3 regions of the Lelliottia amnigena genome follow, and region 1 is predicted to be linked to each of the others. Evidence: predicted binding sites of a transcription regulator. Region 1 holds the regulator's gene; each other region holds the start of a gene.

The links. Region 1 encodes Fur, which represses iron uptake genes when iron is present. Its sites were predicted from a motif close to ATAATAATGAGAACNACTATCAA; they were not measured.
Region 2: sodA (superoxide dismutase [Mn]) is a predicted target of Fur. The motif match lies at 5,635-5,657, and genes of this name have one in related genera.
Region 3: I6L74_RS20465 (TonB-dependent siderophore receptor) is a predicted target of Fur. The motif match lies at 4,537-4,559, and genes of this name have one in related genera.

What each region holds. Positions count from the first base shown of each region.
Region 1 is NZ_CP077236.1:3,057,942-3,068,024, reverse strand. Features, by position in the region: gene speF (ornithine decarboxylase SpeF) at 21-2,219, shown strand; gene potE (putrescine-ornithine antiporter) at 2,216-3,529, shown strand; gene pgm (phosphoglucomutase (alpha-D-glucose-1,6-bisphosphate-dependent)) at 3,628-5,268, opposite strand; gene seqA (replication initiation negative regulator SeqA) at 5,293-5,835, opposite strand; gene ybfF (esterase) at 6,019-6,792, shown strand; gene ybfE (LexA regulated protein) at 6,921-7,208, shown strand; gene fldA (flavodoxin FldA) at 7,366-7,896, shown strand; gene fur (ferric iron uptake transcriptional regulator) at 8,188-8,634, shown strand; gene chiQ (ChiQ/YbfN family lipoprotein) at 8,760-9,089, opposite strand; gene chiP (chitoporin ChiP) at 9,144-10,083, opposite strand, start outside.
Region 2 is NZ_CP077236.1:1,723,729-1,733,811, forward strand. Features, by position in the region: gene I6L74_RS08085 (Ig-like domain-containing protein) at 1-4,673, opposite strand, end outside; gene sodA (superoxide dismutase [Mn]) at 4,941-5,561, opposite strand; gene rhaT (L-rhamnose/proton symporter RhaT) at 5,851-6,885, shown strand; gene rhaR (HTH-type transcriptional activator RhaR) at 6,886-7,734, opposite strand; gene rhaS (HTH-type transcriptional activator RhaS) at 7,807-8,643, opposite strand; gene rhaB (rhamnulokinase) at 8,945-10,083, shown strand, end outside.
Region 3 is NZ_CP077236.1:4,326,443-4,336,525, forward strand. Features, by position in the region: gene I6L74_RS20455 (AraC family transcriptional regulator) at 1-470, shown strand, start outside; gene I6L74_RS20460 (alpha,alpha-trehalase) at 598-2,304, shown strand; gene I6L74_RS20465 (TonB-dependent siderophore receptor) at 2,403-4,505, opposite strand; gene I6L74_RS20470 (GlsB/YeaQ/YmgE family stress response membrane protein) at 4,620-4,874, opposite strand; gene ycgR (flagellar brake protein YcgR) at 5,080-5,811, shown strand; gene emtA (membrane-bound lytic murein transglycosylase EmtA) at 5,849-6,460, opposite strand; gene ldcA (muramoyltetrapeptide carboxypeptidase) at 6,571-7,485, shown strand; gene I6L74_RS20490 (potassium/proton antiporter) at 7,583-9,316, shown strand; gene dadX (catabolic alanine racemase DadX) at 9,388-10,083, opposite strand, start outside.

The sequences.
Region 1 (10,083 bases):
CCAAAAATAAAGAGATGAATATGAAACTGCTAAAAATCGCTGTCAGTCGTGCCTGCCCAGATTGTTTTACCACCACACGTGAAACGGTCGATATCAGCGCCTCAGATTATATTGATATCGCCGCCGTGGTTCTGGCCGTCAGTGATATCTTTAACGGCACAATAGAAGAAATTGAAGGCACCGGTTTTGGTATTCCGGTATTTATTGCCACTCACAAAGAAGAGATTGTTCCGGCAGAATATTTATCGCGCATTCAGGGTGTTTTTGAATGCAATGACACCAGCAACGACTTTTACGGACGCCAGCTGGAAGCCGCCGCGCAGAAGTACGAAACCCAACTGCGCCCGCCGTTTTTCCGCGCGCTGGTGGACTATGTCAACCAGGGCAACAGCGCATTCGACTGTCCGGGGCATCAGGGCGGCCAGTTTTTCCGCCGCCATCCCGCCGGTAATCAGTTTGTGGATTTCTTCGGCGAGACGCTGTTCCGTTCCGATCTGTGCAACGCCGATGTGGCCATGGGCGATCTGTTGATCCACGAGGGCGCGCCCTGCACGGCACAGAAACACGCCGCAAAAGTGTTTAACGCGGATAAAACCTATTTCGTGCTGAACGGAACGTCGTCGTCCAATAAAGTCGTGCTTAATGCCCTGCTGACACCGGGTGATTTGGTCCTTTTCGACCGCAATAATCATAAATCTAATCACCACGGCGCACTCATTCAGGCAGGCGCTACGCCGGTTTATCTGGAAACTGCACGCAACCCGTACGGGTTTATCGGCGGTATCGACGCGCACTGTTTCGAAGAGAGTTATCTGCGTGAGCAGGTTTCTGAAGTGGCGCCTGGACGCGCCCGCGATGCGCGCCCTTTCCGTCTGGCGGTGATTCAATTGGGAACCTACGACGGCACCATTTATAACGCCCGTCAGGTGGTCGATAAGATTGGTCATCTCTGCGACTACATTCTGTTTGATTCCGCCTGGGTCGGCTACGAACAATTTATCCCGATGATGGCGGATTGTTCCCCGCTGCTGCTGGATCTGAACGAAAACGATCCGGGTATTTTGGTCACGCAATCGGTGCATAAACAGCAGGCTGGATTCTCGCAAACCTCGCAGATCCACAAGAAAGACGGCCACATTAAAGGTCAGCAGCGTTACGTTCCGCACAAACGGCTGAACAACGCTTTTATGATGCACGCCTCCACCAGCCCGTTCTATCCGCTGTTTGCGGCCCTGGATATCAACGCCCGCATGCACGAGGGGCAGAGCGGACGCAACATGTGGATGGACTGCGTGGTCAATGGCATTGAGGCGCGCAAGTTGATTCTGCAAAACTGCCGGTTTATCCGCCCGTTTGTTCCGGAAACGGTGGATGGCAAAGCGTGGGAAAGCTGTCCAACTGCCGATATTTCATCAGATTTACGCTTCTTCCACTTTGTACCCGGCGAACGGTGGCACGCCTTTGAGGGGTATGCCGAGCACCAATATTTTATCGATCCGTGCAAATTACTGCTCACGACGCCGGGCATTAACGCGCGTACCGGTGAGTACGATGATTTCGGCGTGCCGGCCACCATCCTCGCTAATTTCCTGCGCGAGAATGGTATCGTCCCGGAGAAATGCGATCTCAACTCGATTCTGTTCCTGCTCACGCCGGCCGAGGATATGGGCAAGCTGCAGCAGCTTATTGCGCAACTGGTGCGTTTCGAAAAACTTCTGGAAACCGACGCGCCGCTGAAGGAGGTGCTCCCGTCACTGTATAAACAGCATCCTGAACGCTACGCCGGTTATTCGCTGCGCCAGATTTGCCAGGAGATGCACGATCTCTACGCCCGTCACAACGTGAAACAGCTGCAAAAAGAGATGTTCCGTAAAGCGCATTTCCCACGGGTGATGATGAACCCGCAGGAGGCCAATTACGCCTATCTGCGCGGTGAAGTGGAACTGGTATCTCTGCGCGACGCCGAAGGCCGAATTGCCGCCGAAGGTGCTCTCCCTTACCCACCGGGCGTGCTGTGCGTGGTCCCAGGGGAAGTTTGGGGAGATGCGGTTCTGCGCTATTTCACTGCGCTTGAAGAGGGTATCAACCTGCTGCCGGGCTTCGCACCGGAACTGCAGGGTGTGTATATCGAAGAGTGTGACGGACGCAAACAGGTGCGTTGCTACGTGATTAAACAACCCATTGCTCAACCCACGCTGCTGAAAGGGGAAAAACTATGAGTAAATCCAATAAGATGGGCGTTGTGCAGCTCACTATTCTGACAATGGTGAATATGATGGGCTCAGGCATCATCATGCTGCCCACCAAACTCGCGGAAGTGGGGACGATCTCGATTATCTCCTGGCTGGTCACAGCCGTCGGGTCGATGGCGCTGGCGTGGGCATTTGCTAAATGCGGAATGTTTAGCCGTAAGTCCGGCGGGATGGGCGGTTACGCCGAATACGCCTTCGGTAAGTCGGGCAACTTTATGGCGAACTACACCTACGGCGTGTCGCTGCTGATCGCCAATGTGGCGATCGCGATCTCGGCGGTTGGCTACGGGACGGAGCTGTTTGGCGCAGCACTCACCCCAGTGCAGATCGGCCTCGCGACCATTGGCGTGCTGTGGATTTGTACTATCGCCAACTTTGGCGGCGCGCGCATTACCGGGCAAATCAGCAGCGTGACGGTCTGGGGAGTGATCATCCCGGTCGTCGGACTGTGCATTATCGGCTGGTTCTGGTTTAGCCCGACGCTGTACGCCAACTCCTGGAACCCGCATCACGTACCGTTCTTTACCGCGGTTGGGTCGTCGATTGCGATGACGCTGTGGGCATTTCTTGGACTGGAGTCAGCGTGTGCCAACGCCGAAGTAGTGGAAAACCCAGAGCGCAACGTGCCGATAGCGGTGCTGGGCGGCACGCTGGGTGCTGCAGTGATTTACATCGTTTCGACCAACGTGATCGCCGGGATTGTGCCGAATATGGATCTGGCAAACTCTACCGCGCCGTTTGGTCTGGCTTTTGCGCAGATGTTTACGCCGGAAGTCGGGAAAGTGATCATGGGGCTGATGGTGATGTCCTGCTGCGGTTCACTGCTCGGCTGGCAGTTCACGATTGCGCAGGTGTTTAAATCTTCTGCGGATTCCGGCTATTTCCCAAAAATCTTCTCGCGTGTGAGCAAGTCAGAAGCGCCGATTCAGGGGATGCTGGCGATTGTCATTTTCCAGAGCGGTTTGTCGCTGATGACCATTAGTCCGTCCCTGAGCACTCAATTCAACGTTCTGGTTAATCTGGCCGTCGTGACGAATATCATTCCGTATATCTTGTCGATGGCAGCGCTGGTGATCATTCAGAAAATGGCAAATGTTGAACCAGGCAAAGCGAAAGTGGCCAATTTTGTGGCGCTGGTCGGGGCGATTTACAGCTTCTATGCGCTCTACTCTTCCGGCCAGGAAGCGATGCTGTATGGCGCGATGGTGACGTTTATGGGCTGGACGCTGTACGGTCTGGTGTCACCGCGTTTTGAACTGAAAAATAAGCACAGCTGAGGTAAACGTAAAACGGCAACCCTGCGGTTGCCGTTGTTTTCCCTCTTCCGTGAAAGAAGGTTGAGGTGAGAGCTTCAGTCCCACCCGCTCAAACACATTTACGCGTTTTTCAGCACTTCGCTGACAATCTCTACCGCTTCTTTCTCAATCAGCTGACGGTGTTCGTCGCCGAGGAAGCTTTCGCAATAGATTTTGTATGCATCTTCCGTACCGGACGGACGCGCTGCGAACCAGCCGTTTTCAGTCATCACTTTCAGACCGCCGATGGACGCACCGTTACCCGGCGCCGCCGTCAAACGTGCAGTGATCGGGTCACCCGCCAGCGTGCTCGCGCTCACCATCTCTGGAGAGAGCTTAGACAACGCGGCTTTCTGAGCCGAGGTTGCACTCGCCTGAATACGGTTGTAGCTCGGCGCACCAAATCGCGCAGCCAGCTCATTGTAATGTTCCTGCGGATTTTTACCGGTGACGGCCGTGATTTCCGCCGCCAGCAGGCACATGATGATCCCGTCTTTATCGGTCGACCACGGTGTGCCGTCGAAACGCAGGAAGGAAGCGCCCGCACTCTCTTCGCCGCCAAAACCGAAGCTGCCGTCATGCAGACCGTCAACGAACCATTTGAAACCTACCGGCACTTCCACAAGCCGTCGGCCCAGATCGTTCACCACGCGGTCAATCATCGCAGATGACACCAGCGTTTTACCTACCGCTACCTCTTTGCCCCACTGAGGGCGATGCTGGAACAGATAGTTAATCGCCACCGCCAGATAGTGGTTTGGATTCATCAGGCCCGCAGGGGTGACGATACCGTGACGGTCATAATCCGGGTCGTTGGCAAACGCCAGATCGAATTTGTCGCGCAGCGCCAGCAGGCCGGCCATCGCGCACTCTGACGAGCAGTCCATACGGATTGCGCCGTCTTTATCCAGATGCATAAAGCGGAACGTCTGATCGACCTGATCGTTCACAATGGTCAGATCCAGCTTGTAGAACTCCGCGATGCGTTTCCAGTATTCAATACCGGAGCCGCCAAGGGGATCCACGCCCAGTTTTAAACCGGCTTTCTGAATCGCTGCGATATCCACGATATCCGCCAGCCCTTCGATAAACGGCTGAACCAGATCGATCTCTTTCACGTGACCAGAAGCCATCGCGGCATCCAGAGAAATACGTTTAACACCTTTCAGACCATCCGCCAGCAGCGCGTTCGCACGGTCTTCCACCACTTTCGTGACGTTGGTATCAGCCGGGCCGCCGTTAGGTGGGTTGTATTTGATACCGCCATCATCCGGTGGGTTGTGCGATGGCGTGATAACGATACCGTCCGCCTGCGCGCCGCCTTTTTTGTTGTGCACCAGAATAGCGTTCGAGACCGCAGGCGTTGGCGTATAGCCGTTGTCTTCCTGGATGATGACATCCACACCATTCGCTGCCAGCACTTCCAGTACGGAGATGAAGGCCGGTTCGGACAGCGCATGAGTATCTTTACCGACGAAGCACGGACCGGTAATACCATTTTTAGCGCGTTCTTCAGCGATGGCCTGAGCAATGGCCAGAATATGCGGTTCGTTAAAGCTGTGGCGCGCCGCGCCGCCGCGGTGGCCAGACGTACCAAACTTCACTGCGTGTTCTGCGTTGCCCACTTCCGGCTTCAATACATAGTACTGAGCGGTAAGCTGAGCGACGTTAATCAAATCGCTTTGTTGCGCAGGCTGACCCGCGCGTTCGTGATTTGCCATTGCCTGGTCCTTCTTATGCAAGGGTTAAATTGTACCGCAAACCTTTTCAATCAATTCCGCCGGGAATTGCATTGACTGCATGATGTGTTCGACCATGCTGCATTTGCGTCCGGTATTGGTATTGGTGATGACCCAATAAGGGGTACCCGGAACCTGTTTTGGTTTGGTTTGGTTACCGTTTTGAATCAGCGTCTGCTCATCCGCCGCGAAGTACACGCGCGTACGGCCGTGAAGCGACTCGGTCGCCTCAGCAAACGCTTTGTTATCCAGTGAATAAAGTGTAGTCAGCACCAGCAGAAAACGGTTAACCGCTTTCTTTTGCTCTGCGTATTCGTCGGAGAGCAGCAGTTCACGCACCGCGCGCACTTTGTCTTTAACCGGCGCTACGGTTTTAGCTTCCGCCACGACGTTTGACGCGCGAACCTCTTTCGAAACCGGAGTTGCAGGCTGTGAAGCGGCAGAAAATTTCAGCATGCGACGTAAAATGTCGGACGCACTCTCGCCAATATGTCGCGTGTGGCTGGCAATATACGCATAGAGCTCATCATCAACTTCGATTGTTTTCATCTTAATCCAGTGCAATATCTTATCTGAATACAAGTCGTTGGGATTATAGGGGCTAATCCCAACCGCGGATAGGGTCAAGCCAGGGTGGCGGCAAAAGTCAGAATAAACTGGATCCTTGCAGCCGGGCGGCAGAATGGTCAACATAATACCCTAACCTGACATACGTAAAAAAAGAACTTTGCCATGAAATTGAATAGCCGAGCGCAATCTGCACAATCGCCGAACAATAATTCTCCCATCGTACTGGTTCACGGGCTTTTTGGCAGCCTCGATAATTTGGGCGTGCTCGCGCGCGATCTGGTTACCGATCACAATATTCTGCAGGTCGATATGCGCAACCATGGGGTTTCACCGCGCGATCCAGAGATGACGTATGCGGCGATGGCTCATGATCTACTGGATACGCTCGATGCGAATAACATCGAAAAAGCGACGCTGATTGGCCATTCAATGGGCGGTAAAGCGGTGATGGCCCTGACGGCGATTGCGCCAGAGCGCATCAACCAGCTGGTGGTGATTGATGTAGCACCTGTGGATTACGATGTGCGTCGACACGACGAAATTTTTGCGGCGATCAACGCCGTCACTGAGGCGGGCGTTGCAACCCGTCAGCAGGCTGCGGCGATTATGCGCGAGCATTTAGATGAAGAAGGCGTGGTGCAGTTTCTGCTGAAGTCGTTCGTCGAGGGCGCGTGGCGGTTTAACGTCCCGGTTCTGTGGGATCAATACGATAACATTGTTGGCTGGCAGCCAATTCCAGCCTGGCAGGCCCCTACGCTCTTTATTCGCGGCGGCAATTCACCGTATGTCACAGAAGCCTATCGCGATACGCTGCTGGCGCAATTCCCGCAGGCGCGTGCGCATGTGATTGCCGGTGCAGGCCACTGGGTTCACGCCGAAAAACCGGACGCGGTGCTGCGCGCCATCCGCCGTTATCTCTCTGAGAACGCGATTTGATTAAAATGTCAGCGACTGGACGCCTGTTGGCCTCCAGTCGTTGGCGTGCTGATATCAGTAATGTATGATGTCGCGCTCATCGCCCCGGCAATAGCAGGGCCGCTCGTTTTCCCCGAAGTCTCTGAATCATGGCCAAAGAACAAACGGACCGTACGACATTAGATCTGTTCGCGACTGAACGTCGACCGGGACGACCTAAAACCAATCCGCTTTCGCGCGATGAACAGTTGCGCATCAATAAGCGAAACCAGCTTAAACGCGACAAAAGTCGTGGGCTTAAACGCGTCGAGTTAAAACTCAATGCGGACGCAGTCGACGCCCTAAGCGAACTGGCTGAGGCCCGTGAAATCAGCCGCAGCGAGCTGATCGAAGAGATGCTTATGCTGCAACTGCAGGCATTGCGCCATTCACAGTAAAAGTCTGAAAAATCGCCCTTACCCCACTTTCATGTAGCACAGAGTGCAGTCCCGCGTGATAGCTGTTTCCGCTGACTTCTCTGTTCTGCTATGATTGCCCTCATCCGTGGACAATTTGTGCCACCATACCATTAAGTTTCAAGAGGTTATTTTACTCATGGCAATCATCGGCATTTTCTTCGGCAGCGATACCGGTAATACCGAAAACATCGCAAAAAACATTCAAAAACAGCTAGGTAAAGACGTTGCCGACGTCCATGACATTGCGAAGAGCAGCAAAGAAGATCTCGAAGGTTACGATATTCTGCTGCTGGGCATTCCAACCTGGTACTACGGCGAAGCACAGTGTGACTGGGACGATTTCTTCCCAACGCTGGAAGAAGTCGACTTTAACGGTAAGCTGGTCGCGCTGTTCGGTTGCGGTGACCAGGAAGATTACGCAGAGTATTTCTGTGATGCGCTGGGCACCATTCGCGACATCATCGAACCGCGCGGCGCGGCGATTGTCGGTCATTGGCCAACGGCGGGTTATCACTTTGAAGCGTCTAAAGGCCTTGCGGATGACGATCATTTTGTGGGCCTGGCGATTGACGAAGACCGTCAACCAGAGCTCACCGCAGAACGCGTAGACAAATGGGTTAAGCAGATCCGCGAAGAACTTCACCTCGACGATATCCTGAATGCCTGATTGATCGTGCGGCGCTGCAAAACTGTTGCGCCGCATTGATAGGTAATTCCAATTAAAATAATTGCTACAAATTTTTAACTTTTGCTTTCATACCTGTACAATATCCCAGGTTAAAGTGGATGCCTTCGCTCAACTTTGTTGGCGATACCACGTTTTTATAAGCATACTTTGCTTGAGACTTGCAGTTTTCATTTAGGCATGGCAGTTCTATAATGAAACGCATTATCCCAAGTGCATTTTCTGTCACTTCTTCTTTAGAAGTGAATCGTTTAGCAACAGGACAGATTCCGCATGACTGACAACAATACCGCATTAAAGAAGGCTGGCCTGAAAGTTACGCTTCCTCGTTTAAAAATTCTGGAAGTACTGCAAGGGCCGGACAATCACCATGTCAGTGCGGAAGACTTGTATAAACGTCTGATCGACATGGGCGAAGAGATTGGCCTGGCGACCGTTTATCGCGTTCTGAACCAATTTGATGACGCCGGGATTGTCACCCGTCATAATTTTGAAGGCGGTAAATCCGTTTTCGAACTGACACAACAGCATCACCACGATCACCTCATCTGCCTGGATTGCGGCAAGGTGATTGAATTTAGCGATGAATCTATCGAATCTCGTCAGCGTGAGATTGCCACTCGTCATGGTATCCGTCTGACCAACCACAGCCTGTACCTCTACGGTCACTGTGCTGAAGGCGATTGCCGCGAAAACGATCACGCGCACGACACGAAATAATCGTTTTTCATACACTGAGCCAACCTGACGGTTGGCTTTTTTTTGCCTGCTATAAATAAAAAACCCGGTTGTGCGCCATCCAACTCACATCAGGATGGCGCACAGCCGGGCGTGGCAAAAGAGGATTACTTGCTGTTATTGCTGCGAATCTCCTGCCAGATCTTGTCACAACGCTTTGCCACTTCCTGATCGTTGCCGGTTTGACGCGCCTGGATACAGGCCTGGTAATCCAGCACCCGCACATTTTCCTGCGTCGCAAACTGCTCGTGCGCTTTCTCTTTTTTCAGCACATTCAGCACGCTCTGGCAGGCTTCAATTTTTTCTGGCGATCCTTCGGCGGTGTTAATACAGGCGCTGTAGGCCTCTTTCAGTCGAGAGTCTTCTTTTGGTGCCTGCGGTTGTGCGCAAGCGACCAGTCCCGATGCAAGCATCGCGACGATAACACATTTTTTCAGCATATCAGTCTCCATTCCGGCGGGATGGGGGGAATCATCCCGCCGGCGCGTTCATCAGAAAATGGTGAAGGGTGCGATGACCATGAATTTCACGTCACGCTCGTCCTGGAAGATGTTGCCGTAACCGCCCGAGTAGCTTGGAATGTCGGAATGGTTGTCGTATTGAGTGAAGTGCAGTTTAAACATCGTGCCCTTCGCGCGACCGTCCTGAAGCGTGTAGATGGCATCGAGGCTGTATGAGGACTCTTTCAGGCGATAGTTCGGATCGTAGTAAGCGTCCGGCGTCGCCATATCAGCAGGTTTTGCGTCCCATGCATACGCGTAAGATGCACCAACTGCCCAGCCCGGCAGATTCCAGTTTTTCAGGTCATACATGGCACCGAAGAATACGGCTTTCTCGCCATCGGCGTTGAAATCCGAACGGTTATCCCACCAGATATCCAGGCGACCATTTGAAGATGCGTAGGTCGGCGTCATACGCTGCAGGAAGTAGCCCTGCTGACCTTCGGCCTTCACGTATGTCCCTTCCAGGCGTAAATCAACCTGCCCGATTTTGTAGCCAAAGGTCAGCGCCTGAAGCCATGCCGTGCCGTCATACAGATCGTTCACACCGCCATCGCTGACTTTGTCACGCGTACCGTAGAACTGATAACTGGTCGACAGCGGGCCGCCAACGATATCGAATTTATAGCTGGCTTTGGCGAAGTACTGATCCACGTATCCTTCTGCCTGACCAAACGCCGCTTCCAGCACTAAATCGTTTTTAAAGTCATATTTCGCCCCTAACGAGTGGAGATACTCGACTTTGGTTTTCTTGTCATTCTGATAGAACTTGTCCATCTCAAGGTGCCATGGCGCTTTATATTCGTTGGTCCACATATAGGAGAAACTCAACGCGCCCGCATCGCCATAGTCAAAGTTTGCCCCGGCTTCAGCGCCCTGATACGTCCCTGGCATAAAGCTCCAGTGTGGGGCTAACAGCGTCTGACCGGTT
Region 2 (10,083 bases), 1.3 Mb from region 1:
GTCACGAGGAAATCACCCGCTTTAGCGGTATAACCGCTGATGCTCGCGGTTCCCGTTGCGTCGGTCACACTGCTTACACCGCTCAGTTTCAGATCGGCATTAGCGCTGCTCCAGTTCACCGTAACACCAGGCAAAGCGTTGCCGTTGGCATCCTTAGCAACCGCATGCCACGTCACCTGCTCGGCATTATCCGCAACGGCTTTGGTTTTATCCGCTTGTACTGCCGCAATCAGAGACGTACTCGCATCGCCCGTGAAATCAACGCCCAGCGTTTTATACTCACTGTTCACGCCCGCGCCAATAACGGTCGGTACCGCTGACGTCGCCGAATAGGTAATCTCCGCCACACCAAGCGCATTGGTGACGCTGGTATCGTCCGGCGCGAATGTTCCGCTATCGTTGTCGGATCCCCAATACACCTCCGCGTTACTCACAGGGTTATCGTTTTCATCTTTGACCGTCGCCTTTAGGGTGATGACATCTTTTCCAGCAATCACTCCCGTGGTCTTATCGGCAGTGATATCCGTCACCGCTTTCGTTGCGAGATCAGAGACGTAAAGCACCGCGAGCGATGATTTACTCACGCTGTTATAGGTCGCTACCGCTTTAAAGGCACCCCGGTCGGTTGAACCGAGTGTGACGCCAGTCTGGCCGTTGGCATCGGTAAGTTGCGAAACCGCAGAAAGCTGCGTATTGCCTGTGGGAATAACCTGCCAGCTGACATTTGCCTGACTCACCGGATTACCGTACCGATCTTTTACCGTGGCAAGCATTGAAATGAGATCGGTTCCACTAGCCACCGCGCTCCTTTTATCGTTTGTCACTGTTGATATTGCCGCAGTTTGCAGATCGGGAATGAATGTGAGATTTACCGTTTTCTGGCTGACAGCGCCCGTTTTCACCGTGATAACCGTTGGTATCGCCAGGGTGCTGCTATAGGTGACAGACGCAGAGCCATTACTGTCCGTAGACGAACGTGTCTCGCTAAATACGCCCTTCGCATTATCACCTGCCCACGATACAACTGCGCCTGAAACCGGCAGGCCGTTAGCGTCCTGAACAATAGCAGATAGCGTCACAGAGTCCGTGCCCGCAATGATATCCACTGTTTTATCTGCGCTCAGGCTGCTTATCGCAGCCGTCGCGGCATCCGCAGTGAATGAAATTGCACCTGACGTTTCCTGAGTACCATTCACTGTGGCCGTCACGCGATAGTTCGCGATATGTGTCGATGTTAGCGTCACCGCAATGCGCCCCTGCGCATCGCTTTTGCCGGATACGGTTGAAAGCAGCCCTGAGACAGGAGAAACGGACCACGCCACATTAACGTCTTTCACCACATTACCCTTCGTATCCGCAATCAGACCCGAAATCGTGACGCTATCAAGGCCATTTGCCAGCGCGGTTTGTTGGCTCACGCTCAGGCCGCTGACCTGCGCTGTAGCACTGTCAGCGGTAAACATCACCGAAGGCGCGTTACCGGCCACGCCCGTTCCTGCCTTGGCCGTCACGTTCACTTCTCCGGCAGCGCTCGTGACAAGCGTGACCGTCGCTACGCCGTTGGTATCAGTTAGCGTGTTGAGAGAAGCCAATTTTGCCGTCGTTGGCGTTGCAGTCCATTTCACTTTTTGGGCTCTGACAGGATTTCCTTCGTCGTCTACTACCGTCGCCTGATAGGTGACAGAATCTTTGCCATTGGCTAGCGCCTGCGTTTTATCCACCGTTACGGCGGAAACTTTTGCCGTCGAGGTATCCGCGATAAACGTCAACTCCGGGGAATTCACTGCTGCACCTGCCGTTGAAGCGGCTGAAACGACAATTTTCCCGACATCTGCCGACGACAGCGTGATGGCGCTTTCTCCCTGCGCATCCGTCGTGGTTTGCGACTGACTCAATACGCCTTGCCCTTCTACAATCGTCCAATGCAACGGTGCTGCCGCCACCGGGTGATCGCTAGCATCGACGACGCTGGCGGTAAGCGTTATGGCATCGTCATCGTTCGCGGTGGCATGCAGGCTATCTGCTTGCAGCAATTTCACCTTTGCCGTAGTGCTGTCAGCAGTAAAACTCAATTGCGCTGAAGTCTGCGTCTGCTGCGCCATCTTAGCGGAGATCTGAAGTGCTTCCACGGTAGTAGAAGTGACGTCAATCATCGCCACGCCATCATTGCCGGATAGTGAAAAATCAGCGGACAACTGCGCCGTTGTGCTGGCCGTCGCCCAATTTATTTTCGCCCCCGGAACCGGATTTTTTTCTGCGTCTTCGACTTTAACCTTCAACGTAATAACATCAGCGCCATCCGCCAGCCCGGATAATTTATCCGCCGTGACGGCACCCAGAACCGCACTATCACTATCCGCAACAAAGCTGAGCGTCCCGGAATCTATTGCTGCACTGGTTCCTGTAGAGGCAGAAATAGCGACATCGCCGGCCTGAGTGGAGGTTAACGCTACGGTTGCCACACCCTTATCATCCGTCGTGGTTTGGCTCTGAGATAGTTGCGCAGTGATACTGGATGAGGAGACTTCCCACTTAACAGACTGCCCTGCGAGTGGATGATTGCTCGCATCTTTCACCACAGCGCTAAGCGTAATCACATCATGGCCGTTTGCTTTGGCGATCTTTTTCTCTGCAGTCAGCTGGACCACCTTTGCCGTCTGGGCGTCGGCCGTAAATTGCAGGTCAGGGCTTTTCACACTCTCACCGTTTTCAAGCTCTGCGCTCACGAGAGTATTCAGCACCTGATCGCTGGTCAGTGAAACGCTGGCATTTCCCTGCGCATCGCTGACGTTGTGTGTTGCCGATAACAGCGCGTTGGCGTTACTGGACTGCCATTGAATAGCGACTCCCTCAGCGGGTTCATTTTGGGCATTCACGATATGGGCTTGCAGAGTAATCACGTCCTGCCCGTTTGCCAGCGCGGTGGTTTTTACTGCGTCCAGTTGCGTAAATTTAGCGAGTGAATTCACCGCCACAAGCTTAACCGTCGCTTTGCTGAGCAGAGTATTGTTGTATTTCGGCTGGATAATGACCGTGCCAGCCGTTTTACCGCTCGTGTATGCGCAGGTATAAATGCCCGGGCTTTGTTCTTTGAAGGGGGTGATATTTTCGCCGTCGGCTGAGGCAGAAACGGCACGTTTAAGCGTCGTTATTTTTGCATTCACTGGATGGATCAATTGCGTGCTCAATTGACTTTCCACGCCACTAATCGGCTTGCCGGAACCGGACATTATCGTCAGCGTGACCGGAGTAGAACTCACGCCGTCAGCCAATAAACTGGAACTGGTTGTGGTGGTAAGTGTCGTTGCGGTCAGTATATTATAACCTTTAACCGCTACCGAGATATAAGCAGTGTCTGACTGATTTCCTTTTACGTCATAAGCCGTAGCCGAGATAACATAAATATTATTTTCCGCTCCATCTTGCTCATAATAAGGAAGTACTATTGACCAGGCACCATCCGTATTAATAATTTTACCGCCATGGCTGATAAGACCCGCATCGTGCCAAATAATTTGGCTTAAGGGGTGTTTAGTCGATACTTTCACCGCTATCGGTAGCGTCTCTGACTCTTCACCTTCAATATTATTTGGTAGTGAGAGGGAAATGGTCTCTTTTTTACGGTATTCCAAAACAATATTATTATTGCGATTAACAAGATCCAGGCGCCCTCCGCGTAGAGTACGGTGTTCCTTAACGCTATCCATATCAATTTGATCGACAAACGGCATTCCCATCACCCAATTTACATTAAGGTCGGCGCGAGTATCATGCTTGTCCCCTTTGCCTGCTTTCTGATTGACACCAAATGAAATCAACGGGAATGGGGTATAATTCAGGCCCGCCGTAACGGCGTAAGGGTTGTGTTGTCGCTGATCTTTATCATTGCCAAATAAACCCACATGTTTACCATAATACTGTTCCCAAATAAGCTGCATACCCAACTGCGGCCAGGCGGGTAAATAGCCCTCAACGCGCGCGTCGTAACCATTTGCCACGCGTTCTTCTTCATCCATGTAGGCGGCAGAATTTTTCCAGTCGGAGATCCGCAGATAACTATTTGCGCTCAGTTTTACGTAGTCCCAGCCAAGTTCACCACCTATGCCAACGCGCTGATGGGTATTCTGCGAGAGCTGCTGATCGTAAAAGGTATTCACCCCCCACATCCAGTTTTTAGCAAAATAACGATAACCGACGCCAAGATTCATGATATTACGATCGTCATTACGTCGAACGCCTGTTTGCGTAAAGAAGAGGTGCTGGTCCTGGTTATAGACAGGAAGTAAAAAATCCAAGTCGCCGCTGGAGAGATCAAGCTGTCGGTCGACGCCGATATTAATCCGTGCCGTACCAAATTGCTGAAGCCACTGCTGGAGTTCTTCCGTCACTTTCCCGGTACTTTGGTTGACCATACCGTTAATAACCGCATCCATACGATCATCCTGACTTAACATTGCACCCGCAGAAGAGATGCCAGCAGCGATCTCTTTTTCCTGTTCATCTCCGGATTGCTGATCTGTATTTATCGTTTTTTTCGCTTCTTTATTTACCGTAATGACGGCAGGCGTTTCTTCGGCAGAGGCGGAGAACGAAAAGAGAAATGTATGAAAAAAAATCAAATGGAGATAAAGGAGTATCTGCAAGCATGCCGCTGCTCTTCTATTATCGCGCATAATTTCACCTGAAATATTTTTAAGTAAATTAATGGCGATAGTGGATCAAATTATTATTCATTTCCATTTCAAGGAGGTGCGTTTACTCACAGAATATTAATTACCTCTTTTCATAGAAAAAATTTAAAATAAGCATGATGAAAAACTTGAGCGTCAGAGTGAGAAGTTTCGGAGAAATATTAGCGCAGATAATGTGCAATATATAAAAAAGCCTGACACATAGTCAGGCTTATATTTCTGAGAGCAATGGTTGCTCAAGCGAAAATATTATTTTTTAGCGGCGAAACGCGCTGCTGCTTCGTCCCAGTTCACCACGTCCCAGAATGCTTTGATGTAGTCTGGACGACGGTTCTGGAATTTCAGGTAGTACGCGTGTTCCCACACGTCCAGGCCCACAATTGGGAAACCAGACACGCCAGAAACTGCTTCACCCATCAGCGGGGAATCCTGGTTAGCGGTAGAAACCACAGCCAGTTTGTCGCCTTTCAGCACCAGCCACGCCCAGCCAGAACCGAAACGGGTTGCAGCGGCTTTTTCGAATTCCGCTTTGAAAGCATCCACAGAACCGAAATCGCGCTCGATAGCCGCTTTCAGGTCGCCCTGCAGGGTGGTGCCGGTTTTCAGGCCTTTCCAGAACAGGCTGTGGTTAGCGTGGCCGCCCGCGTTGTTACGCAGAACGGTTTTCTTGTCTGCTGGCAGTTGATCCAGTTTGGTGATCAGCTCTTCAACAGACAATTCAGCGAATTCTGGCAGGCTTTCCAGCGCAGCGTTCGCGTTGTTTACATAAGCCTGGTGGTGTTTAGTGTGATGGATTTCCATCGTCTGCTTGTCGAAATGCGGTTCCAGTGCGTCATAGGCATACGGCAGGGATGGCAGTGTATAACTCATAATCCTCTCCATTATTGTCGGGCGGCACAGCTGTTAATGCCGCGTAAGCAGTTGGTTCATTATAGTTAATTAAATGATATTGAAAATGATTATCAATGCCGTACTTTTTATAAGGTTATTCATTTTTGTGTCAATCGTGAAATTGTGAGTCTGCTCACGCGGTTAACGCGTTGATTGCCATTTGGAAGAAAAGTGCGGCAACCTTCTGAAGGTTCGCTCACCGCGTAATTTTTACACTCATCGGGTCGGAGGGAAGCCAACGACATATAAAAACGATGAGGATGTAAAAATGAATCATGCGATTACGATGGGTATTTTCTGGCATTTGATAGGCGCAGCCAGTGCAGCCTGTTTCTATGCCCCGTTTAAAAAGGTCAAACATTGGTCATGGGAAACCATGTGGTCTGTTGGCGGTACTGTCTCGTGGCTTATCTTGCCCTGGACGGTCAGCGCTCTGCTCCTCCCTGATTTCTGGGGATATTTCTCTTCCTTTAGCGCCTCCACGCTGCTGCCCGTTTTTCTGTTTGGCGCGATGTGGGGCATCGGTAATATCAACTACGGCCTGACGATGCGCTATCTGGGCATGTCGATGGGGATTGGGATTGCCATCGGGATCACCCTGATTGTCGGCACTCTGATGACGCCGATTCTGAACGGTAATTTTGACGTGCTGATCAACACCCGTGGCGGACGAATGACGCTGCTCGGCGTGCTGGTGGCGGTGATTGGCGTGGGGATTGTCACCCGCGCGGGCCAGTTGAAAGAGCGCAAAATGGGCATCACCGCCGAGGATTTCAATCTGAAGAAAGGGCTGGTGCTGGCGGTGATGTGCGGCATTTTCTCGGCGGGCATGTCCTTTGCGATGAACGCGGCAAAACCGATGCACGAAGCCGCTGCCGCGCTCGGCGTCGATCCGCTGTACGTCGCACTGCCAAGCTATGTGGTGATTATGGGCGGCGGGGCGCTGGTCAACCTGGGCTTCTGTTTTGTTCGTCTGGCAAAAGTGAAGAATCTGTCGGTAAAAGCCGACTTCTCGCGGGCAAAATCGTTAATCATCACCAACGTGCTGCTCTCCGCGCTTGGCGGCCTGATGTGGTATCTGCAGTTCTTCTTCTACGCCTGGGGACACGCCAGCATTCCGGCGCAGTATGACTATATGAGCTGGATGCTGCACATGAGCTTCTACGTGCTGTGCGGCGGGTTGGTAGGTCTGGTGCTGAAAGAGTGGAACAACGCCGGGCGTCGTCCGGTGGGCGTGCTGAGTCTGGGTTGTGTGGTGATCATTATTGCCGCCAACATTGTCGGCCTGGGCATGGCGAGTTAATTACGCCGCTTTTCGACTGCGATGACGCCACTGAACCGGCGTCATCCCTACTTCGCGGTTAAACACCACCGAAAAATAGTTACTGTCCTCAAAGCCGCAGCGCATCGCCACCTCACTCACCATCAGCTCCGTGTGTTGCAGCAGATATTGCGCGTGGCAAATGCGTAGCTGGCGCAAATAGTGATTCACGGTCATGCCCGTCTGGGTGCGAAACTGCTGACGCAAGGCGCGTTCACTGCACTGTTCCTGTTCGCAAAACGTCTCCAGCACAAAGCTGCGATTCAGGCTGCCAGCCAGCGCAGTAATCAACTTATCCAGCAGCGCCTCTTGCTCGTTCGCCGAAGGGTTATCGATCGCATAACGAAAGCGTTTGAGCGTCATCACCAGTTGGGCAAACAGCAGTTCAGCCATTTCGTTCGCACTCGGGTCAGCCTTCAAACTCTCCTGTTCAAGCTGCGCGATAACGGGCCTGACCTGCGCCATACCGTTGCTGCTCAAACGCCAGTGCGGCGCGCCTGGTGTATCGTTAAAGCCAGGAATATTGCTGGCCCAGTCAACGTTCAGCTTGAGCCTGTCCGGGCAATAAATGACGTTTTGCAAAACCAGATCGTTAACCGAGGCGTAGGAGTGTTTGTCTTCCGCGCGGATATAAAACAGGTCACCGCGCGTAATACGATAGGGACGATCGTTGAGGACGTGAAGGCCGTTGCCGCGCCACACCAGCACTAACTCGCAAAACTCGTGCGTGTGCTCAGCAAAGACATTTTGCGGATAGCGGTCAGCCACCGCGACGGCCTGTCCGGTGTTGGCAAAAAAATCAGATTTGCGAAGGATTAACGGAACGCCCACAACACACCCCAGCGGCTAATAACCGAACATTATTAGCCGTTTCGCGAGAAAAAAACGGTGATTGCCCTCGCGTTACTGAAGTGACGCATCCCGTCCCTGACGGATTTCGCGCGGTGACCAGCTAAACTCCCGGCGAAAAAGCGTCGAAAAGTGGTTACTGTCGCCAAAGCCGCAGCGATAAGCGATATCCGTCACGCTCTCGTCCGTATGACGCAAAAGATGGCGGGCTTTAATCAATCGCAGGCGATTCAAATAGCGCTGCGGCGTCAAACCGGTGTGCTGTTTGAGCTGGCGATGCAAAGTGCGCAGAGAAAGCGAAAATACATCCGCCACCGTCTCCCAACTCACCTCTTCGGCAAAGTGATCTTCCAGCCAGGCCATCAGTTGATTGAGCCGCGCGTCGTTATTCTCCAGCCCTTCCACCAGACTGCTCCGACGCAGAAGCACCAGCAGTTGCATGAACAACAGCTCACGGCTGGCGAGCGCATGTGATTCCGTATTTTCCTCGGTCTGCTCCATCTGGGTGACCAACTGGCGCACCTGCTGCAGCGTGGACTGATTCACTCGCCAGTGCGACGGATAGTGCCCGTCTTTTTCCTGCGGCAACAGCTGGTTTAGCCCCGATAAAAACTGGAACGCGTCCGGGGAACGATAGAGCACATTCGTCAGGCACAGGTTGTCGGTATGTTCATACATGTGGCGGTCGTGATCGCGTACAAAGCAGACCGTACCCCCGCTGATGGTGTACGGCTGGCCGTTAAAAACGTGAATGCCCGTTCCATGCTCAACAATCACAATTTCATGAAAATCATGGTGATGCTCCGGAAAGGCCGCCTGCGGCAGGCGCGGCTCAATCGCAACGGGCGAATGTCCGGAAGGGAAAAAATCCACGCTGTGCAGTACGGTCATAACGGCCACCACCAATGAGAAATGTTCTCAAAATAGTAATTAAGGGGCGCGATTCTCACCTTCAATTTTCGACAGCAAAGCACGCAAAGCCTGTCGGATTTTTAAGAAACAGCGGGAAAGATCGGGAAATGCGGCAACCGTCACATGGCCTGACATCCGCGCCATAACTGGAAACTGTGAACTCCCTCACGTTCATCTTTGATTTCTTGCCAGCCGCGGATTTTGCCTGTCAGTGGCGAGAAGGTCTGTTTTTCCTTCCTTTCTTACACTCTCCGGTAATGACTTAAAGAAGGACCGGAACATGACTCTTCGCCATTGTGTCGCTGTCGATTTAGGCGCCTCCAGCGGCCGCGTAATGCTGGCCTGCTACGCCCCTGAACAGCGCACGCTGACTCTTCGCGAGATCCACCGTTTTGTTAACTGCCTGCAAAAGCAGGACGGCGTGGACACCTGGGATATTGACAGCCTGGAAGCTGAAATCCGCACTGGCCTGAACAAGGTCTGCGAAGAAGGCATTCTGATTGACAGTATTGGGATTGATACCTGGGGCGTGGATTATGTCCTGCTCGACCGCGACGGCGCGCGCATCGGTTTGCCGGTGTCGTATCGCGACAGCCGTACCGACGGCGTGATGGCCCGCGCCATTGAACAGCTTGGCAAAGCGGACATCTACGGGCGCAGCGGCATTCAGTTTTTACCGTTCAATACGCTATATCAGCTGCGTGCGCTGGCGGAACAGCAGCCGGCGCTGATTAAAAACGTCGCCCACGCGCTGCTGATCCCCGACTATTTTAGCTATCGCCTCACCGGCAATCTGAACTGGGAATATACCAACGCCACCACCACGCAGTTGGTCAACATAAACTCCGATAACTGGGATGAACGCCTGCTCAACTGGACCGGCGTCTCCGCCGCCTGGTTTGGTACGCCGACGCATCCCGGCAATGTGATCGGTCACTGGATTTGCCCGCTGGGCAATCAAATTCCCGTCGTCGCGGTGGCAAGCCACGACACCGCCAGCGCTGTAATCGCCTCTCCGCTCGCCAGCAAAGACGCGGCGTATCTCTCGTCCGGCACCTGGTCGCTGATGGGTTTTGAGAGCAAAACGCCGTACACCAGCGATGCGGCGCTGGCAGCCAATATCACCAACGAAGGCGGCGCGGAAGGCCGCTATCGGGTGCTGAAAAATATCATGGGGCTGTGGCTACTCCAGCGCGTGCTGAAAGAGCAAAACGTCTCCGACCTGTCGGCGCTGATTGCCGATACCGAAGCGTTGACAGCGTGCCGTTTCGTGATCAACCCGAACGACGATCGCTTTATCAATCCGGCCAATATGAGCGCCGAGATTCAGGCCGCCTGTCGCGAAACACACCAGCCTGTTCCTGACACCCCAGCCGAGCTGGCGCGCTGTATTTTCGACAGCCTCGCGCTGCTGTACGC
Region 3 (10,083 bases), 1.3 Mb from region 1:
AACGCGAATCCATGACGCGCCAGGTGGGGTTTGCCGGAATTCTGGCGCGTCTGGCTGATGTGGTCGCCGCACTCATCGTGCGTGGCTGGGTGGAAGCGGGTTGCGGCAAAGCCACCGGCTGGGTACAGGTTTTGCGCGATCCGCGCCTCAGCCGCGCGATTTATGCCATGCACCAGCAGCCTGGTGTCAACTGGAGCGTGGCGGAGCTGGCGAAAGAAGCCGGCACGTCGCGATCCGTTTTTGCCGAGCGCTTTTTGTCGGCCACCGGTACGACACCGGCAAAATACTTAAGCGAGCTGCGGATGCGGTTGGCGATTCAGTACATTCGTCATGAGCATCAGCCCATTGAAACCGTTGCGCTGCGTCTGGGCTATGGCTCGCTCGCGGCGTTCAGCCGGGCGTTTAAACGCATTGTCGGTCAGGCGCCCGGTGCCTTGCGGGAAACCACCCCGATTGCAGAGGAGATCTAAACAGTAAATCGTCTGGTTCTGCCTAAAGTGGGATGTTCAACACGCGAAGCCGGCGATATTCGTCTAAGGTTTTCAGGTGATTGACGACAGCGTTCACGCTGCTCGCAAATAAAAAGGAGAAGAATCGATGACGATAATTGATCTGCGCCGTCCTGCGGCTTTAACGCTGGCGCTGCGCGTCGCATTGGGAGGCGCACTGCTCGGTGTGGCTGCGTTCGGCCATGCCGAAGAGGCACAATCCACGCAAAAGCAGTCGCCGGATATTCTGCTCGGTCCCCTGTTTGTTGACGTGCAGACCGCAAAATTATTCCCTGATCAAAAAACCTTTGCCGACGCGGTACCCAAAAGCGATCCCCTGATGATCCTGGCGGATTACCGCATGCAGCATAAACAGTCCAGCTTTGACCTGCGACACTTTGTCGAGATGAACTTCACCCTGCCGGGCGAAGGGGAAAAATATGTTCCTCCCGCCGGGCAGAACTTACGCGAACATATTGACGGTTTATGGCCGGTGCTGACGCGCACCACCGATAAGGCCAGCAAATGGGATTCACTGCTTCCGTTGCCTAAACCCTATGTCGTGCCGGGCGGGCGTTTCCGTGAAGTCTATTACTGGGACAGCTACTTCACTATGCTGGGCCTGGCCGAGAGCGGCCACTGGGACAAAATCAGCGATATGGTGGCGAACTTTGCCTACGAACTCGACGCCTGGGGCCATATCCCCAACGGTAACCGCAGCTATTATCTGAGCCGCTCCCAACCGCCGTTCTTCTCCCTGATGGTTGAGCTGCTGGCGACGCATGATAAAGAGGCGCTGAAAACCTATCGTCCGCAGATGGAAAAAGAGTACGCCTATTGGATGGAAGGCGCAGAGAGCTTACAGCCGGGGCAGGCGAATAAACGTGTGGTAAAACTGGATGATGGTTCGATTCTGAACCGCTATTGGGATGACCGCGATACGCCCCGCCCTGAATCCTGGCTTGATGACGTGACCACCGCTAAAAATAACCCGAACCGTCCGGCGACGGAGATCTATCGCGATCTGCGATCTGCGGCGGCGTCTGGCTGGGACTTTAGCTCCCGCTGGATGGACGATCCGCAAAAGCTCGGGACGATCCGTACCACCAGTATTGTGCCCGTCGACCTGAACGCCCTGATGTTCAAGATGGAAAAACTGCTGGCAAAAGCGAGCCAGGAATCGGGCGATGCTGCCGCGGCCAGCAAGTATGAAAACCTGGCGACGTCTCGTCAAAAAGCCATGGAAAACCATCTGTGGAATGACAAAGAGGGCTGGTACGCCGATTACGATCTGAAGAGCAAAAAGGTGCGTAATCAGCTGACCGCCGCCGCACTGTTCCCGCTGTATGTGAACGCGGCGTCAAACGATCGCGCCGCGAAAGTCGCCAGCGCGACGGCCTCGCGTCTGCTTAAACCGGGGGGAATTTCGACCACCACCGTCAATAGCGGCCAGCAGTGGGACGCGCCAAACGGCTGGGCACCTTTACAATGGGTTGCCGCTGAAGGGCTGCAAAACTACGGTCATGAAAAAGTGGCGATGGATGTCACCTGGCGCTTCCTGACTAACGTTCAGCACACCTACGATCGCGAGCAAAAACTGGTCGAGAAATATGACGTTTCTACCACCGGAACGGGCGGCGGCGGAGGCGAGTATCCATTGCAGGATGGATTCGGCTGGACCAATGGCGTGACGTTAAAAATGCTGGATCTCGTGTGTCCGAAAGAGAAACCGTGCGACAGCGTACCTGCCTCACAGCCAGCGGCGAACGAGGATGTTGCTCCGCAATCGTCAACGCAGAAGAGTGTGGCGCAGTAGCCAGAACGTTATTTTATGGCTTACATCCTATAAGTGGATAGCAAACAAAACGGCAACCTCAGTTGCCGTTTTACTTTTTAGCCCTACCCTGAACTTAATCAGAAACTGTAGCTTGCCCCGACCTGATAAGTACGGTCGCGCCCAATCCAGCAGTTTGTGGCGTCATAACAGGTAAAGGTTTCTTTATTGGTGATGTTCTGCGCACTGGCCTTAATGGTCAGCCCTTCAAGAGAAGGTATAATTTCACCCATACGATAAGACGCCGCCAGATCGTACTGAGTCGTGCCGCCCAGTTTGCCCTGGTCGTTAGTCGGCGCAATCTCCATTGGCCCGGTGTAACGCGCACCGGCGCCGAGATTCAATCCTTTGACCGGCGTGCTGTCGAAGGTGTAATCCCCCCAAAGCGTAAAGGCATTCTCCGGCACCTGCGTCGGTCGTTTGCCCTGATACTTATCATCTTCGGTATTGATGGCGTGGGTATACGCGTAATTGCCGATCAACGTCAAATTATCGGTTGGACGGCTGACGACGGACAACTCTGCCCCTTTCGACTCTACTTCGCCCGTCTGACGATAGTTCAGGAAACCGGGATCAGTAGTGACTACATTTTTCTGGCGAATATTGAACACTGACGCTGTCAGCGTGGTGGCGTACTCTTCCAGCAGGTATTTGACCCCGCCTTCCATCTGTTTGCTGGTGGTGGGTTTGACGTCTTTCGCCATTAACGTGCCCTGCGGCGAAACCGGTGCAAAGCCCTCTGAGTAACTGATAAACGGTGAAATTCCGTTTTCAAAGGCGTACAGCGCGCCCAGTCGTTTGGTCACGCGATCCTGCGATACCCACGCCTTGTCGCCATTTTGCAGATAGTTGGTGGTAACCGAACGGTAATCGTCGTAACGCACGCTGCCGAGCAGATTGAGGCCGCCAAACTCCACCTGATCCTGCAGGTAGTAACCGTTTTGCTGATAGCTCAGGCGGTTTTTCTGCGCGGTATACAGGCCCAATGCGCTTTCGCTGATTTGCGTGTAATCCGGGTCACGCATATTAATACCAGGCGTTGCCGATGCGTAGCGATAATGGAAATGGGAATTCAGTTTTTGATAATCAAAGCCCGCCAGCAGATGATGTTTCCATCCACCCAGAGTCAGGGTTTTGGTCACCTGGTTATCAATGTTAAAGCTGTGCAGATCTTCATCTGTGGTGTACGCAAAACGGTTGAGCTGGTAAACCTCGCTGCCCGCACCCGTTGAATAGACGCTGCGCTGATGGGTGTCGACGTCAAAATAGCGCGCTTTTTGGTTGAAGCCCCAGCCGCTGTCAAATTCATGTTCAAAGCTGTAACCCAGCATCCACTGACGCTGTTTGAAGCCGCTCCACTCATCGCCCGCGTAGTCGCGTCGGCCAGCATATTTCGACCGCAAATAGGACAGCGGCAAAGGGTTAGATGGCGAAAGACTCGGGGTATTTTGCGCCAGCGCGTCAAGGGTGAGACGCGTTTTGCTATCAGGCTGCCAGGTGACAGAAGGCGCAACCAGATAGTTTTCCGTGCGCGTGGTATGCGGCTGATCGTCACCTTCGGTCGCTTTACCCAGCAGACGGTAATTCCAGTCGCTGTCGGCGATTTGCCCAGTGGAATCCAGATAGCCCTCTTTCAGATTGCGTGTGCCGGTATTAACGCCCACTTCCGTGTGCTGTTCTTTTTGCGGCTTTTTGCCCTGAATATTCACCAGCCCGCCGGGGGAACCGCCGCCGTACAAGACAGACGCGGGCCCTTTGAGAATATCCACGCTCTCGATTAACAGGGGATCGATTCGCGCTTTGGTATTCCCGGTGACGTTATAGGGCAGCTGAAGACCGTTGTAATACTCTTGCTCAACGGTGAAGCCGCGAATTTTGTATTCGCTCATATACGAGGTATTGCCACGCACTTCGGTGGACACGCCCGGTGCGTAGCGCAGAATTTCATTGACCGAGTTCGCGTGGCGCTGTTCGATCTCCGTGGCCGATATCGTGTTTATCACCTGCGGGGTTTTACTTTCAGCCACGGCGGATTTTGTGGCGCTGTTGGTCCATCCGGGCAGCGCGCTGTCTTGATCCGTCCCGCTGACCACGATGGTGGTTTCCTGAGCAAACGCGGGCGTGTGCAACGCCAGCGTGACCGCGCCTGCCAACGCACATATCGCAAAATGTGAGGTTTTCATATTGTCGTCTTATTATTAGAAATGGCTAGAAACGACAATTATTCTCATTTCGATTTACAAAGCAATATCAAGACCAAAAAAAACGGCCCTCACATGAGAGCCGTTGATGTTTGTTTACGCACGCCTGAGTAGCCGGAATATTGCCAGCACGACAATGGCACCCACGACAGCCACCAGGAAACTGTGCAAATTGAAGCCACTCACGCTGCCGCCGACGCCAAACATCGTCGCCAGCCAGCCTCCCACTACCGCACCAATCACACCCAGTAAACAGGTCAGGATAAAGCCGCCGCCATCACGTCCAGGCATGATGAATTTTGCGATAATACCGGCAATCAGACCAAACACAATCCACGCGATGATACCCATACGATGCCCTCTTGCAGATTAAATGCATGCGCTGAAACCTTCCGCGCAAGTGACTTAAGTATAGGACAGCGCGCGAAAACCATTCTTTGTCACCGACTTAATTACGTCTCATTTTTAAAAAAAATTCACCGGTTTGTATTAAGTTCTTTCGTTTACTGCCGATACTTCATCGACAGTTTGCCAGACAACCGAGGAGCCATTCGGCGTGAGTAATTACAGTGAGCAGTTCCTGAAGCAAAATCCGCTGGCTGTATTAGGGGTATTACGCGACCTGCATAAGGGCGAAGTCCCTTTGCGCATCAGTTGGTCTACAAATCAGTTTATTAGCAAGATTCTTGAAGCCACCCCTGAGCGACTGGTCATCGACCTCGGTAGTCAGGAATATGAAAACCGGGCGGCGGTGCGCGCGCAAAATCTCTCCGTGATGGCGGAAACGAAAGGCGCAAAAGTCGAATTTGTCCTGCCGCAATTGATTCAGGGCGACTATCAAGGTCTGCCTGCTTTTTTTGCGCCATTACCCAACAGCGTGTGGTTTGTTCAGCGCCGCGAGTATTTTCGTATCAACGCCCCGCTGCATCCGTCCTATTTTTGTAAAGCCAAAATGCCGGATAAAAAAGAGATCCGCTTTCGCCTGTTTGACCTTTCGTTAGGCGGCATGGGCGCATTAATGGACACTGCAAGGCCGGAAGGTTTGGTCGAAGGGATGCGTTTTTCGCAGATTGAGCTGGATATGGGCGGCTGGGGACGGTTTTACTTTGACGCGCAGTTAATTGCCATTAGCGAACGCAAAGTCGTGGACAGCAAAAACGAAACCATTACTACGCCACGTCTGAGCTTCCGGTTTCTGAATGTCGGCCCGGGCGCCGAGCGTGAACTCCAGCGTATTATTTTCTCACTGGAGCGAGAGGCGCGGGAACGCGCGAATAAAGTGATTTGATACGTGCCGGACAGCAACGTGCTACCCGGCAACGGCATTACATGGCGTCCATAGCTTTCTGAACTTTCCAGATATAGCGTGGGGCCTGTGGTGCCGGATGGTTCTTCGCAACATGGTCAACAAATTCGTTTTTATCCATGCCGTTGATCTCTTCAATCGCTTCTTTGCGATCCGATGAGAAGGTTCGCAGCAGTGCGCCCGCGCCGTTGACGTAAGAGACCACCAGCGCGTACTGCATCACTTCCGGATCGTCGATGCCCTTCAGAACCCCATGTTCCAGAATGCTCAAATACGCCGTACCCATTGAGATATTCCGTTCCGGATTTTTCAGCTCGCTGGTCGACGGCTGACCTTTCCAGCCCATGTAGCGGTACACTTCGCGCCCTGCCGTAGAGGCTTTAAGCTGCATTAAACCGACCGCATTCGATTTGCTTACAAGTTCAGGATTGCCTCCAGACTCCACCGCGATAATCGCCGTGATCAGCCGCGGGCTCACGCCCCAGGCCTTCCCGGCTTTTTCAGTGACAGGCATCCATTGCATCGCACGTTTCACGGGTACTTCCGGATTCCATGGCGGATTTTGATAATCTTTTTTAGTACTACACCCCGCCAGCAATACGATCAAAATAGCAAACCATCTCAATTTCACGTCATCTGTCCTTATATCCGGTCATCGCGATTACGTTATCCCCCTTGAAGCAGGCGGCCTATAGGCGGCATGATATAGATAATTAGGTTCTCATTCAGCAAGGAATTGCCATGTCCCGGTTTCATCTCATCGCCCCTTCCGGTTATTGCATTAACCAGGACGCCGCACAGCGCGGTATTCAGCGCTTACTGGAATCTGGCCATTCGGTAACAAATCAGACAATTATCCCCCGTCGCCAGCAGCGTTTTGCCGGAACTGAGGCGCAAAGGCTGGCGGATATCAACGACCTGGTGAAACTTGAAGGGGCGAACAACATCGTGCTGGCGGTGCGTGGCGGGTATGGTGCCAGCCGATTACTGGAAACCATCGACTGGGACGGACTGGCGACTCGCCAACAGCACGATCCCCTGCTGATTTGTGGGCACAGCGATTTCACCGTCATCCAGTTGGGTTTGCTGGCGCGGCATAACGTCATCACCTTTAGCGGCCCGATGCTGGCAGCGAATTTTGGTGCGCCGGAGCTGGGCGCCTTTACGCAGGCGCATTTCTGGCGCGCGCTGCAAAATCCCGTTCTGCAGATTGCATGGCAAGGCAATGGCCCGCAGTGTGAGTGTGAGGGACAGCTGTGGGGCGGAAACCTGGCCATGCTGGTCTCGCTGATTGGCACGCCCTGGTTGCCTAATATTGATAACGGCATTCTGGTGCTGGAGGATATCAACGAGCACCCGTTCCGCGTCGAGCGCATGCTGCTGCAGCTCATGCACGCGGGGATCCTCTCTCGTCAGCGCGCCATCGTCCTCGGCAGTTTTAGCGGTGCGACACCGAATGATTACGATGCCGGGTATACGCTGGAAAGTATGATGGATTACCTGCGCTCGAGAGTGAATATTCCGGTGATCGGCGGGCTGGCTTTTGGTCACGAACAGCAGACGGTGACCTTGCCGCTCGGCGCACAGGCTGTCCTTAAGCACGACGGGGCTGTCAGCGAATTAACAATCAGCGGCCATCCCGTTATAAAGGCATAAAAAAGCCTTTTTACCGCGGCAATAAAACGTGGTTTCGTTCGTTATTATGTTAGGGTTTATGTATCAGTCACTACATTGAGGTGGGAGTAAGACAACATTGGATGCCGCAGCGATAATCAGTCTTTTCATTTTGGGTTCAGTCCTCGTAACCTGCAGTATTTTATTAAGTTCATTTTCGTCGCGTCTCGGCATACCTATACTTGTTATCTTCCTCGCCATCGGCATGCTTGCCGGTATCGATGGTATTGGCGGTATTCCCTTCGATAACTATCCCTTCGCCTATATGGTGAGTAACTTCGCGCTGGCGGTGATATTGCTGGATGGCGGGATGCGCACGCAGGCCAGCTCCTTTCGCGTGGCACTCGGCCCTGCGCTCTCGCTGGCGACGGTTGGCGTGCTGATCACCTCCGGTCTGACCGGCATGATGGCCGCCTGGCTATTCCATCTTGATATTATGCAAGGGCTGCTGATTGGCGCGATCGTTGGCTCTACCGACGCGGCGGCGGTGTTTTCTCTGCTGGGCGGCAAAGGGCTGAACGAACGTGTTGGCTCGACCCTGGAGATTGAATCGGGCAGCAACGATCCGATGGCGGTGTTTCTCACCATCACGCTGATTGAGATGATTCAGCAGCATGAAACCGGCCTGAGCTGGATGTTCGCCTGGCATATTCTGCAGCAGTTTGGGCTGGGTATAATTATCGGTTTAGCGGGCGGCTATCTGCTACAGCAGATGATCAACCGTATTTCCCTGCCTGCTGGCCTGTATCCTCTGCTCGCGCTGAGCGGCGGGATTCTCATTTTCGCCCTGACGACCGCCATGGACGGCAGCGGTATTCTGGCTGTCTATCTCTGCGGCTTCCTGCTGGGTAACCGCCCGATTCGCAACCGCCACGCCATTCTGCAAAACTTTGACGGTCTGGCCTGGCTGGCGCAAATCGGTATGTTCCTCGTACTGGGCCTGCTGGTGACGCCGTCCGATCTGCTGCCAATTGCCATTCCGGCGCTGCTGCTTTCGGCGTGGATGATTTTCTTTGCCCGTCCGCTGTCGGTCTTTGCCGGACTGTTGCCGTTCCGCGGGTTTAACCTGCGCGAACGCATCTTCATCAGTTGGGTGGGTTTGCGCGGCGCCGTACCGATCATCCTTGCCGTATTCCCGATGATGGCCGGTCTGGATAACGCGCGGCTGTTCTTCAACGTCGCATTCTTCGTGGTCCTGGTGTCGCTGCTGTTCCAGGGGACTTCTCTGGGATGGGCGGCGAAAAAAGCAAAAGTAGTGGTTCCGCCTGTCGGTTTGCCGGTTTCACGCGTCGGGTTGGATATTCATCCGGAAAATCCATGGGAGCAGTTTGTTTACCAGCTGAGTGCTGATAAATGGTGCGTGGGCGCGTCGCTTCGCGATCTGCATATGCCCACCGAAACGCGCATCGCCGCGCTGTTTCGTGATAATGCCCTGCTGCACCCGACCGGCAGCACCCGTCTGCGTGAGGGTGATATTCTCTGCGTAATTGGCCGAGAAACCGACCTTCCGGCGCTTGGCAAGCTCTTCAGCCAGTCGCCGCCGGTGGCGCTGGATCAGCGTTTCTTCGGCGATTTTATTCTGGAAGCCAGCGCGAAATTTGCCGACGTGGCCTTAATTTATGGGCTGGAAGACGGTCTTGAGTACCGCGATAAACAGCAGACGCTGGGTGAGATCGTGCAGCAACTGCTGGGGGCCGCGCCCGTCGTGGGCGATCAGGTTGAGTTTGCCGGGATGATCTGGACTGTCGCAGAGAAAGAAGACAATGCGGTGCGCAAAGTGGGTGTGCGTCCTCTGGAAGATGAGCCTGAGTAACGTCACCTCGGCTCGTTCCCATCAGAACAGACTAAAAAGGCAACCCCAGGGTTGCCTTAATTTTTGAGTGGTTACACCGTTACAACAGGGACGCGGGGGGCCAGAGCCGTTAACAGTTCATATCCGACCGTGCCCGCCGCCGAGGCAACGTCATCGACTTTCACCTCGTTGCCCCACAGTTCGACCGGTGAACCGATACCTGCCTGCGGGCACGGCGTCAAATCTACCGCCATCATGTCCATCGAAATCGTGCCAACGGTGCCAGTGCGTACGCCGTCAATCCACACGGGCGTACCGGTCGGCGCAAGGCGTGGATAGCCGTCAGCATACCCCCCAGCCACAATCCCAATGCGCTGCTCGCCCGTTGAGCGGTAACGGCTGCCGTACCCCACGGTATCCCCCGCTTTCAGCGTCTGGATGCCAATGATTTCGCTACGCAAGGTCATGACCGGTTTGAGCCCGCTGTTGGCGATGTCCTGCCACTGACCGGACGGCGACGCGCCGTACAGCACAATTCCCGGCCGCACCCATTGATAATGCGCTTCCGGATGCCACAGCGTCGCCGCCGAGTTCGACAGCGAACGCGCGCAGTCCAGCCCTTCTGCCGCCTGCTCAATCCGCGCCATGGCATCCGTAATACCGTCAGGCTTTTCGGCGTCAGCGAAGTGCGCCATCAGCGTCATTTCACCGACATTTTTGATTCCACGCAGCTGTTGCCAGACCGTATTAACGCGTTCGGGCTGGAAACCCAGGCGATTCATGCCGCT